Regions from separate parts of the Nitratireductor lacus genome, predicted to be linked through region 2. Evidence: predicted binding sites of a transcription regulator. Region 2 holds the regulator's gene; each other region holds the start of a gene.
What was found. Region 2 encodes PhoB, which activates phosphate uptake and scavenging genes when phosphate is short. Its sites were predicted from a motif close to TGTCATNNANCTGTCAT; they were not measured.
Positions count from the first base shown of each region.

Region 1: the regulator PhoB is predicted to act here: its motif matches at 2,127-2,143, upstream of AC07E3_RS07595 (DUF2794 domain-containing protein).
Region 3: the regulator PhoB is predicted to act here: its motif matches at 1,736-1,752, upstream of AC07E3_RS04350 (bifunctional 2',3'-cyclic-nucleotide 2'-phosphodiesterase/3'-nucleotidase).

Region 1 covers NZ_JBWKMB010000007.1:55,589-59,876, forward strand. The annotation lists gene AC07E3_RS07580 (ABC transporter permease) at 1-15, shown strand, start outside; gene AC07E3_RS07585 (Bax inhibitor-1/YccA family protein) at 217-957, shown strand; gene AC07E3_RS07590 (N-acetyltransferase family protein) at 1,048-1,620, shown strand; gene AC07E3_RS07595 (DUF2794 domain-containing protein) at 1,731-2,114, opposite strand; gene AC07E3_RS07600 (DUF1223 domain-containing protein) at 2,621-3,409, opposite strand; gene acnA (aconitate hydratase AcnA) at 3,591-4,288, opposite strand, start outside.
Region 2 covers NZ_JBWKMB010000003.1:172,972-177,259, forward strand. The annotation lists gene pstB (phosphate ABC transporter ATP-binding protein PstB) at 1-185, shown strand, start outside; gene phoU (phosphate signaling complex protein PhoU) at 208-918, shown strand; gene phoB (phosphate regulon transcriptional regulator PhoB) at 956-1,642, shown strand; gene AC07E3_RS03895 (hypothetical protein) at 1,709-2,035, opposite strand; gene AC07E3_RS03900 (DUF1328 domain-containing protein) at 2,127-2,294, opposite strand; gene AC07E3_RS03905 (response regulator) at 2,427-3,221, opposite strand; gene AC07E3_RS03910 (NepR family anti-sigma factor) at 3,425-3,631, shown strand; gene AC07E3_RS03915 (sigma-70 family RNA polymerase sigma factor) at 3,637-4,188, shown strand; gene AC07E3_RS03920 (response regulator) at 4,185-4,288, opposite strand, start outside.
Region 3 covers NZ_JBWKMB010000004.1:4,959-9,246, forward strand. The annotation lists gene AC07E3_RS04350 (bifunctional 2',3'-cyclic-nucleotide 2'-phosphodiesterase/3'-nucleotidase) at 1-1,650, opposite strand, end outside; gene AC07E3_RS04355 (5-formyltetrahydrofolate cyclo-ligase) at 1,860-2,510, shown strand; gene AC07E3_RS04360 (Lrp/AsnC family transcriptional regulator) at 2,523-2,996, opposite strand; gene ald (alanine dehydrogenase) at 3,148-4,263, shown strand.

The DNA of each region.
Region 1 (4,288 bases), on a different contig from region 2:
CTGCGCAATCTGTGAGCGTGAAAAACCGTTAACCCTTCGCGCGGAGAGGTGCCGTTTCGCCCGCGAACTGTTGCCGCAGGCGCATTTCCGGCGTGGGGAGGTCTTGTCCTGAACACAAACTGACATCATATTTGATCTACGCATGCTGGTATCCCGCCAGCGGCGCACGGTCTCACGGCCGTCACCGGACGGGATTAAAGCCAGAAAGGGGTAATTATGGCTGACCTTCGTAACTATCAGGCCCGCGCAACGCCCGGCGTGCGCGCGGACGCGGCCATCGACGAGGGCCTGCGCGCCTATATGATCCGCGTCTACAACCTTATGGCGCTCGGCCTGGCGATCACCGGCCTTGCAGCCTTTGGCGCGTTCAACCTTGCCATCGCCGACGGCCAGCTCACGGCTTTCGGCCAGCTCATCTATGCCAGCGCCTTCCGCTGGGTTGTGATTCTCGCACCGCTTGCGCTGGTGTTCTTCCTGAGCTTCCGCATTCAGAACATGAGCGTCGGAGCGGCACAGACAACCTTCTGGGTCTATTCAGCCCTGGTGGGTCTGTCCCTGTCGACGGTCTTCCTCGTTTTCACGGGTGAAAGCATCGTCCGTACGTTCTTCATCACCGCCGCTTCGTTCGGCGCGCTGTCGCTCTGGGGCTACACGACCAAGCGTGACCTTTCGGGCATGGGGTCGTTCCTGTTCATGGGTCTGATCGGCATCATCATTGCCTCGATCGTGAACATTTTCCTCGGCTCATCGGCGCTGCAGTTCGCCATTTCGGTGATCGGCGTGCTGGTGTTCGCCGGCCTGACGGCCTACGACACCCAGCAGATCAAGGAGATGTATTACGAGGGCGACGATGCCACCGTGTCCGGCCGCAAGGCGATCATGGGCGCGCTGCGTCTCTATCTCGACTTCATCAACCTGTTCATGTTCCTGCTGCAGTTCCTCGGAAATCGCGAGTAGCGGGCGCGGAACCAGAAACAGTGCTATGGAGAGGGCGGCTTTCGGGCCGCCCTTTCTTTTGCTTCATTCGAGAGCGACCACCGAGTTTCCATGAAACCCACCATCCGCCCCGCAACCCCGGCTGATCTCCCTGCCATCACCCGCATCTACGCCCACGCCGTTGCCGGGGGCACGGCAAGCTATGAGCTTGAACCGCCGGGCGAGGCCGAGATGCGCGAGCGCATGGAGGCGCTCGTTCGCAATGGCTACCCCTATATCGTTGCGGAGAATGAAGACGAAATTCTCGGTTACGCCTATGCGGGACCGTTTCGCCCGAGACGGGCCTATCGCTTCATGGTCGAGGATTCGGTTTATCTGGCGCCGGAAGCGCAGGGTCGCGGCGTCGGGCGGCTTTTGCTTCAGGCGCTGGTTAAAGCGTGCGAACGGTGCGGATTTCGCCAGATCGTCGCCGTTATCGGCGACGGCTCGGAGGAAAGCGCCTCGGTAAAACTGCATCGGGCCGCAGGTTTCCGCGATGCGGGCATTCTTCGCGGCAGCGGCTTCAAGCACGGGCGCTGGCTCGACACGGTGTTTATGCAGCTCGCGCTGAATGGGGGCGACAGTGCGCTGCCCGATCCCGATTCCATCCCCGAGCGGCTGTTTCGGGGCGAGTCGGTTCGTTGAGGACGATCTAAACCATCTTTCGGTCCCGACCCGACAGCGCCGCGCGTCTTATAAGACGCGCAAGGGACGCTGTAACACTTTCAAATGAATTCATTTGAAAGCGACATGCATTAGGTGACGAGTTTCAGCTTCTTGTCGAACACGGCCAGGACGCGTGCCAGTTCGTGTCCACGTTTCAGGATTGCGCCTGTGGCGGCGATAACGCTGTAGGCACCCTGCTTCCGGGTCAGCTTGGGATCCTTGACGATCTGAAACAGCGGGACTTCGCTGGTTCGCCGGAAGACGGAGAACACCGCCCGGTCCCGGAGATGATCGATGGCGTAGTCACGCCACTCGCCTGCCGCGACCATGCGGCCGTAGATGCGCAGAATCTGATCCAGTTCGCGCCGCTCGAAGGTTACGGGGAGATCGGAACGTGCCCTGCGTGCCTCGTGCAGCGGAATCAGTATCCCGGAGCCGTCCCTATCCTCCCCCGCGCTGCCGTAATCGGTCATTGGCTGTACCTCATGACGATTTGGTGACATGGGAAGGTTCGCCCGCCATAGGCGGAATTGCAAGCCCGCATTCCCCAGGCTGCATCTGGTCGGGCCTGAGATGCGAAAAAGCGCGCCTCATCCTTCTTGATGGCATGGTTCATCAGAGTGGTTAGAGTTACCCACATCTTTTGCCGGCACGGCTATTCTTGGTCTGCAAGCCTCAATTGTTAGCCGGTAGTCACAAATCAGGACCGTTTGTCGGAATTGGTGATGACTTGCCTTTTTCTTGCCGCATTTTGTTCAAGCTCACGCCCCATTGTGCCGCAACGATCCGCCCGTTGCCTGAGACGGTTCGGTCCGGACACGGATCCCGAAAACCCCAAGCCCCCCCGCCCTCGGGGTCATGCCCGGATCGAACCAACTCTCGGATGTCCGAGCGGGCAACGGTCCCAAGAGATCAAAACCGGTGCTGAATGAGTCAGCGCCGGTTTTTCTTTTGGGACCAGGCCGCGCGGCGGCCATATTCATAGGCCCCCATCCCCGGGGTTCATGGCAAATGCGCCCAATATCGCTCCCGGTCGACCGTCTTTGTCGACGCGCTGGAGCAGGAGTGCGCAGCCATTGCCCTTCTGCACCAGTTCGGCCTTGGGCATTTCGAAGCTCTTGGCCGCGCCGTCCCACATGCCGATCGTCTGGATGCGGTTGACAGCATTGCGATATTGTATCGACCGCCCGCGGTTTTCGCCGGCGCGGATATCCACTGTGCTTTGCGGCGTGTAATCGACAAAGACCAGATGCGCATTGATGGGCTCGCCCTTCAGGTTCTCGGGTATTGAGCCGACATTGACGACGATGGTGTCGCCCATGTCCTTGAGGGAAATATCCACCTGAAGTCCGTCCACGGTTCCTGCGAGGGCTTCAAGCGTTGAAGTGACCTTGCCCCGGTCCGCGCCATTCATGTCGCGCCGGCCGTTGACGATGGCCTGTGGTGTGTAGACGGATGCCCTTTGAAGTGCACCGGCATATCTTCTCTGCCGTTCGGAGTTAGCCGGGCTTGCGAGCGCATCACGCCAGCCCAGATAGTCCCAGTAATCGACGTGGTAAGCGAGGGCGACAACATCGTCCCTTGCGGCGAGTTCACCCAGCACAGCGTCTGCGGGTGGACATGAATTGCAGCCCTGGCTCGTGAAGAGCTCCACAACACCGATCGGGTCGACCGGGCGGCTGGTGCTTTCAGCACTGCCGGGGCCAGTGAAGGCCAATAAGCCTAAAGCCGCAGCCAGAAAATGGCCGGGTATCCAGAGCCGAAACATGCGCTCTCCGTTTGGGATGTGAAGCGATCATTGCTTTGTTTCAGAACTATAGGAGCGACCACGCCTCAACAAGAAGTCACGTTCAGGTGAGACGGGCCTACGGCGCGGCTTCCAATGGCAGAAACAAAAAGACCGCCGGCGTTTCCGCCGGCGGTCTGACTGAAGCGATCCTGTAGCCTGGTCAGGCGGCCAGGTCGCGCAGGACGTATTGCAGGATGCCGCCGTTCTTGAAGTATTCAAGCTCATCCAGCGTATCGATGCGGCAGAGAAGCGGGACCTCCTTTACCGAACCGTCGGCAAAGGTGATTTTCGCGTTCACGGTTGCGCGCGGCTTGATGGTCTCGAGCCCGTCGATGGTGACGGTCTCATCGCCCTTCAGGCCGAGCTTTGCCCAGCTCGTTCCTTCGTCGGCAAAGACGAATGGGATGACGCCCATGCCAACCAGATTGGAGCGGTGGATACGCTCGTAGCTCTCGGAGATCACGGCGCGGACACCGAGCAGGTTGGTGCCCTTGGCAGCCCAGTCGCGCGAGGAGCCGTTGCCGTATTCGCCACCGGCGAACACCACCAGCGGCACGCCTTCCTTGCGGTATTCCATGGCTGCGTCGTAGATCGACATCTCCTCCTTGGAGGGATAGTGGATCGTGTAGCCGCCTTCGGTGCCGTTTTCGCCCAGCATGTGGTTGCGGATGCGGATGTTGGCGAAAGTGCCGCGCATCATCACCTCATGGTTGCCGCGCCGCGTGCCGTACTGGTTGAAGTCGGCAACGCCCACGCCATTGTCCATCAGGTATTTGCCGGCTGGCGACTGTGCCTTGATGGAACCGGCGGGCGAAATGTGGTCGGTGGTGATCTTGTCGCCGAACAGGCCGAGGATGC
Region 2 (4,288 bases):
ACGAGCTGCGCGAGAACTACACCATCGTCATCGTCACGCACTCCATGCAGCAGGCGGCGCGCGTGTCGCAGCGCACGGCCATGTTCCATCTGGGCAACCTTGTCGAGGAAGGTCCGACGGACAAGATGTTCACCAACCCGGATGACAAGCGCACCCAGGATTACATCACCGGCCGCTTCGGTTGACGCACAGATAAGGAACCAGATCATGGGCGAGCACACAGTCAGCTCCTTCGATGAGGAACTCGGTGAGATCGACCGCCTCATCCGCGATATGGGCGATCTCTCCGGTGCGATGACCCGCGCCTCAACCAATGCCCTGCTCAACTCCGACACTGCGCTCGCGCAGCGTGTCATCTCCGACGACACGATCATGGATGCCAAGCAGCGCGATCTCGACGAGCGTGCGATTACGCTGATCGCCAAGCGCCAGCCGATGGCGCAGGACCTGCGCAGCGTTGTGGGTGCCATTCGCATGGCAGCCGATCTGGAGCGCATCGGCGATCTCGCCAAGAACATCGCCAAGCGCGTGAGCGCGGTCGGGCAGAGCGCCACGCCGCGCACGCTCGCCCATTCCATCGATGCGATGGCAGGTCTGGTGCTGCATCAGGTCAATGCGGTGGTCGAGCACTATGTGAAGCGCGATGCCGAAGCGCTGATCCGGTTGCGCGACGAGGATGAGAAGATCGACATCCAGTATACGTCGGTGTTTCGCGAACTGCTGACCTACATGATGGAGGATCCGCGCAATATCACGTCGTGCACGCATCTTCTGTTCTGCGCCAAGAATCTCGAACGCATCGGCGATCACGTGACGAATATCGCCGAAAATGCCTATTATGTGGTGACGGGGGAACAGCTTCCGGTCCAGCGGCCGAAGCTCGATGAAACACAGATGACGGTCGATGCGGATGCGTAGACGGCCGTAGCAATGCCCTAGGAGAATGCCTTCCATGATTGCCCCCAAGGTCATGGTCGTTGAAGACGACGAACCGCTCTGCGTCCTGCTGAAATACAATCTGGAGGCCGAGGGTTATCAGGTAGAGATGATATCGCGCGGCGATGAAGCCGAGGTGCGCCTGCAGGAAAATGTCCCGGATCTGCTCGTTCTGGACTGGATGGTCCCGGCTGTGTCGGGCATCGAACTGTGTCGCCGGCTTCGCATGCGCCCGGAAACCGAGCGCCTGCCGATCATCATGCTCACCGCGCGCGGTGAGGAAAGCGACCGCGTTCGTGGTCTTTCCACCGGGGCCGACGATTATCTCGTGAAGCCCTTTTCGACGCCGGAGTTCGTGGCGCGTGTCCGCGCGCTCCTGCGCCGGGCCAAGCCGGAAGTGCTGTCAACGGTTCTCTCCGTCGGCGACATCGTGCTCGACCGGGAATCGCACCGCGTCTACCGGCGCAAGAATGAAATCCGTCTCGGGCCGACAGAGTTCCGTCTTCTGGAATTCATGATGCAGCACCCGGGCCGCGTTTTCTCGCGCAGCCAGTTGCTCGACAATGTCTGGGGTGAAACGATCTATATCGACGAGCGCACGGTTGACGTCCATGTGGGCCGGTTGCGCAAGGCTGTGAATCAGGGCCGGCTTCCCGACGTGATCCGCACCATTCGCGGCGCCGGCTACGCGATCCGTGAAGCCTGAGACAGACCGACACAAAAACCCCGGCGCAATTGCCGGGGTTTTTGCATGTCGTTGCAGTCGGTTCGATCACTTCATGAGCGTGCTTGCGGGCCTGCCATGTTCGTTCCGGGCAACCGCAAAGCTCGTCACCGGCTCAAGGGTGGCCGTCAGCTTGCCGTCGTCCGTAACGTCCCATTCCAGAACCGCGTCGTCATAGACGAGCGCCGGATCAACATAGACACATGTCGCCATAACACGCGGAGCCTCGTTTTCGAGCTCACGCATCGAGACGGGCCTTTCCGCCTCGCACTCCTCGAATGTCTCATAGACAGGCGTGGGGGCGGGAAGTTCGCGGCATTCGGCCATGTTGCCGGAGCAGCCGACAATCAGAAGAAGCGCAGCGATGTGTTCCATGGCGTTCTCCTTTCACTGTCTCCCCGAAGCGGAAGCCATGGATGGTCCGCCTCGCCGGGTGCCGCATTCGTTTACGTCATTGTCCCTTTGTTTAACCGCGTCTCCTCAGCAGCCCCATGATCAGGGAAATGGCAAGAAGAGCGAGGAAAATATAGAACAGGATCTGCGCGATCCCTGCGGACGCGCCTGCAATCCCACCGAAGCCGAGGGCGCCGGCGATGAGCGCGACGACCAGAAATATGAGTGCCCAGTAAAGCATGCTGTCTCTCCGTTTAGTTATGGCTGTTAAACGTCTGCGCAGGGAGATTGGTTCCCGGTCGAAAGAAAACCGGCAAAATAAAAGGCCGCCGTGGAGGGGCGGCCCTTCGGAAGCGGCGAAGCCAGCACTCAATCAGGCAGCGGCGCGTGCCTGGTGATCGAAGAACAGCGCCTGGCTGATCAGCGCCTTGACCATTTCGGGACTGAACGGCTTGGTGACCAGGAAAGTCGGCTCCGGGCGTTCACCGGTCAGCAATCTCTCCGGGAAAGCCGTGATGAAGATGACGGGAACGGTCGCCGCTTCGAGAATTTCGTTCACGGCATCGAGGCCCGAGCTTCCATCCGCAAGCTGGATGTCGGCAAGCACCATTTTCGGCTGTGTCTTCGCGAACATCTCTACGGCCTGCTTGTGCGTGCGGGCGTTGCCGACAACCCGATGACCGAGGCTTTCGACCATCTCCTCGATATCCATGGCAATCAGAGGCTCATCCTCGATGATCAGGATATCGGTTGCCACCTGGCGGGAGATCTCCTCGCTGGCCTCGTGCAGCATTGCGTTGATACCGTTGAGATCGGTCTCAAGAATCTCCGCTGCCTCCTCCGGCCGAAAGTTCTCGACCGCCACCAGAAGGAAAGCCTGGCGTGGACGTGGCGCGAGGGATGACAGATTGCTCGAGGCGCGCTGTTCCCAGGCAGAGGCAGGGGCGGTGTCGGGCACTGGCACATCAAGCGTTTCGAACAGCGATGTGAACAGCCTGAAGAGCGCGATCCTGTCGGTCGACGCTTCGGGAAAGATGCTCGTGTCGGCAATAAGCGCTTCAAGCACCGCGGCCACCAGGGCGTCACCGCTCGATTGAGAACCGGATACCGCTCTTGAAAAGCGCCGCAGATAGGGAAGGTGCGGAGCGATACGCGCTGACAGGGTCATGGATTTCAGGTCTCCCTCGTAACGTGGCAATGGGAACAATGTACATTTATGATGTGTGAAACGCCCGTTCCGCGAAAATGTTCCGCGGGGACGGAACGATTTCCGAACGGCGGCGTTTGGCAAGACACGAGACAGTGATGGCGCGGGGCAATCGCATATGTCCGGGCCAGTGGGAGACAAGACCTCATGGATGAAGACAGGGCATGAATTACGGCAAACCCAACACCCGAAGCGGCCTGGATAGGCGTGGCAAGGACGATGATCCTCTCGGCGCAAACTCCGAGATCGGGCGCAAGCTCAGGCAATATTACGACGATTTGATTGCGGAAGACATTCCGGATCGGTTCAGCGACCTGCTCAATCAGCTCGAGCAGAAGAGCAGTGCTGGTACCGCCGGAAACGAGGATTGATATCTATGAGTGTGTATCCGGGCTTTCGTGACGATCTTCTGGCTGCCGTGCCCAGTCTGCGCGCGTTCGCGGTTTCGCTTTCGAAGAATGCCGACCGGGCGGATGACCTGGTTCAGGAGGCGCTCGTCAAGGCGTGGGACAAGCAGGCAAGCTATCAGCCGGGCACAAATCTGAAGGCATGGCTCTTCACCATCCTGCGGAACGAGTTTTATTCTCAGATGCGCAAGCGCAAACGCGAGGTCGAGGACAGCGATGGTGCCATCACGGCCCGTCTCTCCGTTCATCCGCCCCAGGAGGGGTCGGTCGACCTCAAGGACTTCCGCCGTGCGCTCGAGCAGTTGCCAGAAGATCAGCGCGAGGCGATCATTTTGATCGGCGCGTCAGGTTTCTCCTATGAGGAAGCCGCCGAGATCTGCGGCTGCGCCGTCGGCACGATCAAGAGCCGTGTCAGCCGCGCCCGGACGCGGTTGCAGGAAATTCTGGCTATATCCGGTGAGAATGATTTTGGGCCGGATGCCATCTCCACCCAGATCACCAATTCGGTCTTCACCGCTTAATCGGATTGCTGTCCGGCCCCGGCAGGCGAAGAGCCGATCGCCTGCGCGAGCGCTTCGATAAGATCGCTGTCCTTGTAGGGTTTTTCGACAATCGCGACGC
Region 3 (4,288 bases), on a different contig from region 2:
CGCCGCGCCATTGAATTGCAGGTCCACGATGCGGTTCGAATCCGCGTTCAAAAGCTCGCCCTTGGGCGAATATTTCGGTGGTTGCGACAGGTCGATCCGGTAGGTCACGCCGTCGATCACGTCGAAATTGTAGGACGGGAACGAGGGGTCGAGCAACGGTTGGTCCGACTTGCCGGGTTCCACCAGATTGAAAATGCCAGCCGACATCTCGAGCCATTCCTTCACATCCGCACCCGTCACCAGAACGGCCTGCACCGTGTTGGGATAAAGATAGAGATCGGCGACGTTCTTGATCGCCACATCGCCCGCTGGCACGTCCGTGTAATAGTCCGGACCGCCGCGCCCGCCGGCCTTGAAGGGGGCAGCCGCCGAAAGCACGGGCAGATCCCGGTATTCGCCATCCTTCAGCATGTCGGTGATGTACCAGGTCTGTGCCTGGCTCACGATCTGCACGGATGGGTCGTCGGCCACCAGCGCGAAATACGAATGCAGCGGCGCGGATGTCTTGCCCACCGCGGTGCGCACATATTTCAGCGTAGCCTCGTGGTCTTCACGCACCGCTTCCTCGACCTCCGCCTTGCTTTCGACCAGCGGCTCGGTCTGGCGTTCCACACGTTTGAAAATCGGGCGCGCCTCGGACGTCGCGTTCACAACCACCCAGCTCTGCCCGTCCCTTTCCAGAAGCAGGTCGATCAGGCCCAGATGCGATCCCCAGAAGCCACCCATGACGGCAGGTTTGCCGGCGATCGTGCCCCTGGCGTTGTCGACACCTTCAAGCCCTTCAAACTTCGGACCGGGAAAATCGAGATGGCTGTGCCCGGTCACGATGGCGTCGATACCGTCGACACCGGCAAGCAGCAGCGAAGCGTTCTCGAGATTTTCCTCATACTGCGCCGGGCCAATGCCCGAATGCGACAGCGCCACCACGATGTCGGCACCCTCCTCGCGCATCTGCGGAACCCAGGCCTCCGCCGCCCGAACGATGTCGCGCGTCATCGCCTTGCCGGTCAGATGCTTTGAATCCCAGTTCATGATCTGCGGCGGCACGAAGCCGATCAGGCCGACACGGATGGAATGTTCCGTCCCGCTGCCGTCCTTCACCATCCGGTCAAGGATCACGTAGGGTTTCAGGAACAAGTCATCGTCGCGGCCGCTGGCGGCAAGCTGCCCCTTGGTCAGGTTGGCGCAGACAAACGGAAAATTCGCGCCTGCAAGCACCTTGAACATGAAATCGAGCCCGTAATTGAACTCGTGATTGCCAAGCGCCGAGCAATCATAGCCGAGCGTGTTCATCCCCTTGATCACCGGGTGAATGTCGCCGTCGCGCATGCCGCGCTCATAGGCGATGTAGTCGCCCATCGGATTGCCCTGGAGAAAGTCGCCATTGTCGACGAGGATCGAGTTCGTTGCCTCTGCGCGGATTGCGTCGATGATCGACGCCGTGCGGGCGAGCCCCATCGTGTCATTGGGCTTGTCGGCGTAATAATCGTAGGGAAAGACATGCACATGCAGGTCGGTGGTTTCCATGATGCGCAAATGCGCCTGGTTCACCGAAGCCTTGGCGGAAAAAGGGTGCATCAGCACCAGAGAACCTGCAGCAGCCGAGCCTGCTAAAAACGAACGGCGGGACATGGAGGCGTATGCGGACATCATGATCGTCTCTCCTGGGCCTTTGAAAAGGAACCGGCGAAGGAGCATGATTGCGCCGTCGCGCCGAGACTTCCAGCAAAATCTCGTGACGCACGCATGACAGTCAACCGGCCCGTTGTGAGCGAACCCTGTCGCATGCAGAACAGCGCCCGGACAGCAAATGCAGCAGCATCGGATCCGGCTACAGCGAATGCGGAGGAGACGCGAGGATGAGCGACACACCGGGCGACAGAACCAGGTCTCATGCCTCGCCACCCTGTTTCATGCATGAACTGGACGGTGGCGCCGGCGTTTCAGGCGCGGAAATCTGGCCGGAGGTGCGCCGCTGGCGCAAGGCCACGCGCGACCGCCTGATCGCCGAGCGCCTCGCCGTTCCCGCCGCCGAACGCACCCGCCTTGCCGGCATGATCGCGCAGAAGCTTGACGCTCTGATCGGCGATCCATCGGGCCACGTGGTCGGCCTCTACTGGCCGTTCCGGGGCGAGCCGGACCTGCGCCCATGGCTTGCCACTCTCCATGATCGCGGTGCCATGGCGGCCCTGCCGGTCGTCATCCAGAAAGCCGCACCCCTCGTCTTTCGCCCCTATCGTCCCGGAGACACACTCGAACGTGGTGTCTGGAACATCCCCGTTCCGGCAACCGACAAAGAGATCATTCCCGATATCGTCGTCTCGCCGCTGGTCGGTTTCGATAAAGGCAACTACAGGCTGGGCTATGGTGGTGGATTTTATGACCGCACGATTGCCGCCCTGCCGAGAAAGCCGCTGCTCGTCGGCATCGGATACGCCTTCTCACAACTCCCGACGATCTATCCCCAGCCGCACGACATTCCGATGGATCGCATCGTCACCGCCGGCTGATGCCCACCGGCCTCACGCCATCTGCGGTTTCAGCCCCACGCCTGTCCGGTCGACCACCTCGCGCAATGCAAAAGCCGAATTGATCTTGATCACGTGGGGCATGCCCGTCAGCCACTCCTTGTGGACACGCTCATAGTCCTGCAGGTCGCGCGCAGCGATCCGCAGAATATAGTCATATTCACCCGACATCAGATGGCAGGACACCACATTCGGACAACGCTGCACGGCTGCTTCGAACTCGCTGAGCGTCCGCTCGAACTGTCCCGACAGCGAAATATGCACAATCACCGTAACGCCATGTCCAAGGGCTGCGTTCGAGAGCCGGGCGTGGTATCCCTTGACAACACCGCTTTTCTCCAGATTGTCGAGACGGCGGGAGCAGGCCGACTGGGACAGCCCCACCTTCTCCGCAAGCGCCGAATTGGAGATCCGCCCATCCTTCTGGAGCACTTCCAGGATAGCGATATCAATCCTATCAAGGGCCATTAATCGAATTTCCTCCCATGGATTTTCTATTTTGCGCAAAAAATAGCGAAAAACATCATCGAGCGCAAACATCTTCGCAAAGACGTTCGGCCAGTTTTGTGGTCTCATTCATTGAGCCAGAAAATTCGCAAAACGCTCGGAGGAGACACGGATGCGCGTCGGCTGCCCGAAGGAAATCAAGAATCATGAATATCGCGTCGGCCTGACACCCGGCTCCGTGCGCGAATATGTGGCACACGGGCACGATGTGCTCGTGGAAGCCGGCGCCGGTGCCGGCATCGGTGCCGACGACAATGCCTACCGTGCAGCCGGCGCCACCATCGCCAGGTCGGCCGAAGAGGTTTTCGCCAGGTCGGACATGATCGTTAAGGTCAAGGAGCCGCAACCCTCGGAATGGGTGCAGCTGCGCGAAGACCAGATTCTTTATACTTATCTCCACCTGGCGCCCGATCCGGATCAGACACGCGGCCTGGTCGATTCCGGCGTCACTGCCATCGCCTACGAGACGGTCACCGACGCGCGCGGCGGGCTTCCGCTTCTCGCTCCCATGTCTGAAGTCGCGGGCCGCCTTGCCATCCAGGCCGGCGCCACCGCGCTTCAGAAAGCCAATGGCGGACGGGGCGTTCTGCTTGGCGGCGTGCCCGGCGTTCTGCCCGGCAAGGTTGCCATCATCGGCGGCGGCGTGGTCGGCCTCAATGCGGCCAAGATGGCGGTCGGCCTCGGTGCCGATGTCACGATCATCGACCGCTCCATCCCCCGCCTGCGCGAGCTGGATGACATCTTTAACGGCCGCGTCCACACACGCTACTCCACCGTCGAGGCGCTTGAGGAAGAGTGCTTCTCTTCCGATGTCATCGTCGGTGCCGTGCTCATTCCGGGCGCTGCAGCGCCCAAGCTGGTCACCCGCGAGATGCTTTCGGGCATGAAGAAGGGTGCCGTGCTGGTCGACGTCGCCATCGATCAGGGTGGCTGCTTCGAAACCTCGCATGCCACCACGCATTCGGACCCCACATACGAGGTCGACGGCATCATCCACTATTGCGTGGCCAACATGCCGGGTGCCGTTCCCGTCACCTCCGCGCATGCGCTGAACAACGCCACACTGCACTATGGTCTTCAGCTTGCCGACAAGGGCCTCAAGGCACTCGTCGACGATCAGAACCTGCGCAATGGCCTGAACGTCCACAAGGGCCGGATCACCAATCAGGCCGTTGCCGAAGCGTTGGGCTACGAAATGGCCGAGCCGAAATCCGCGCTCGCCGCCTGAAGATAAACACCCTGCCTCCAGCGCG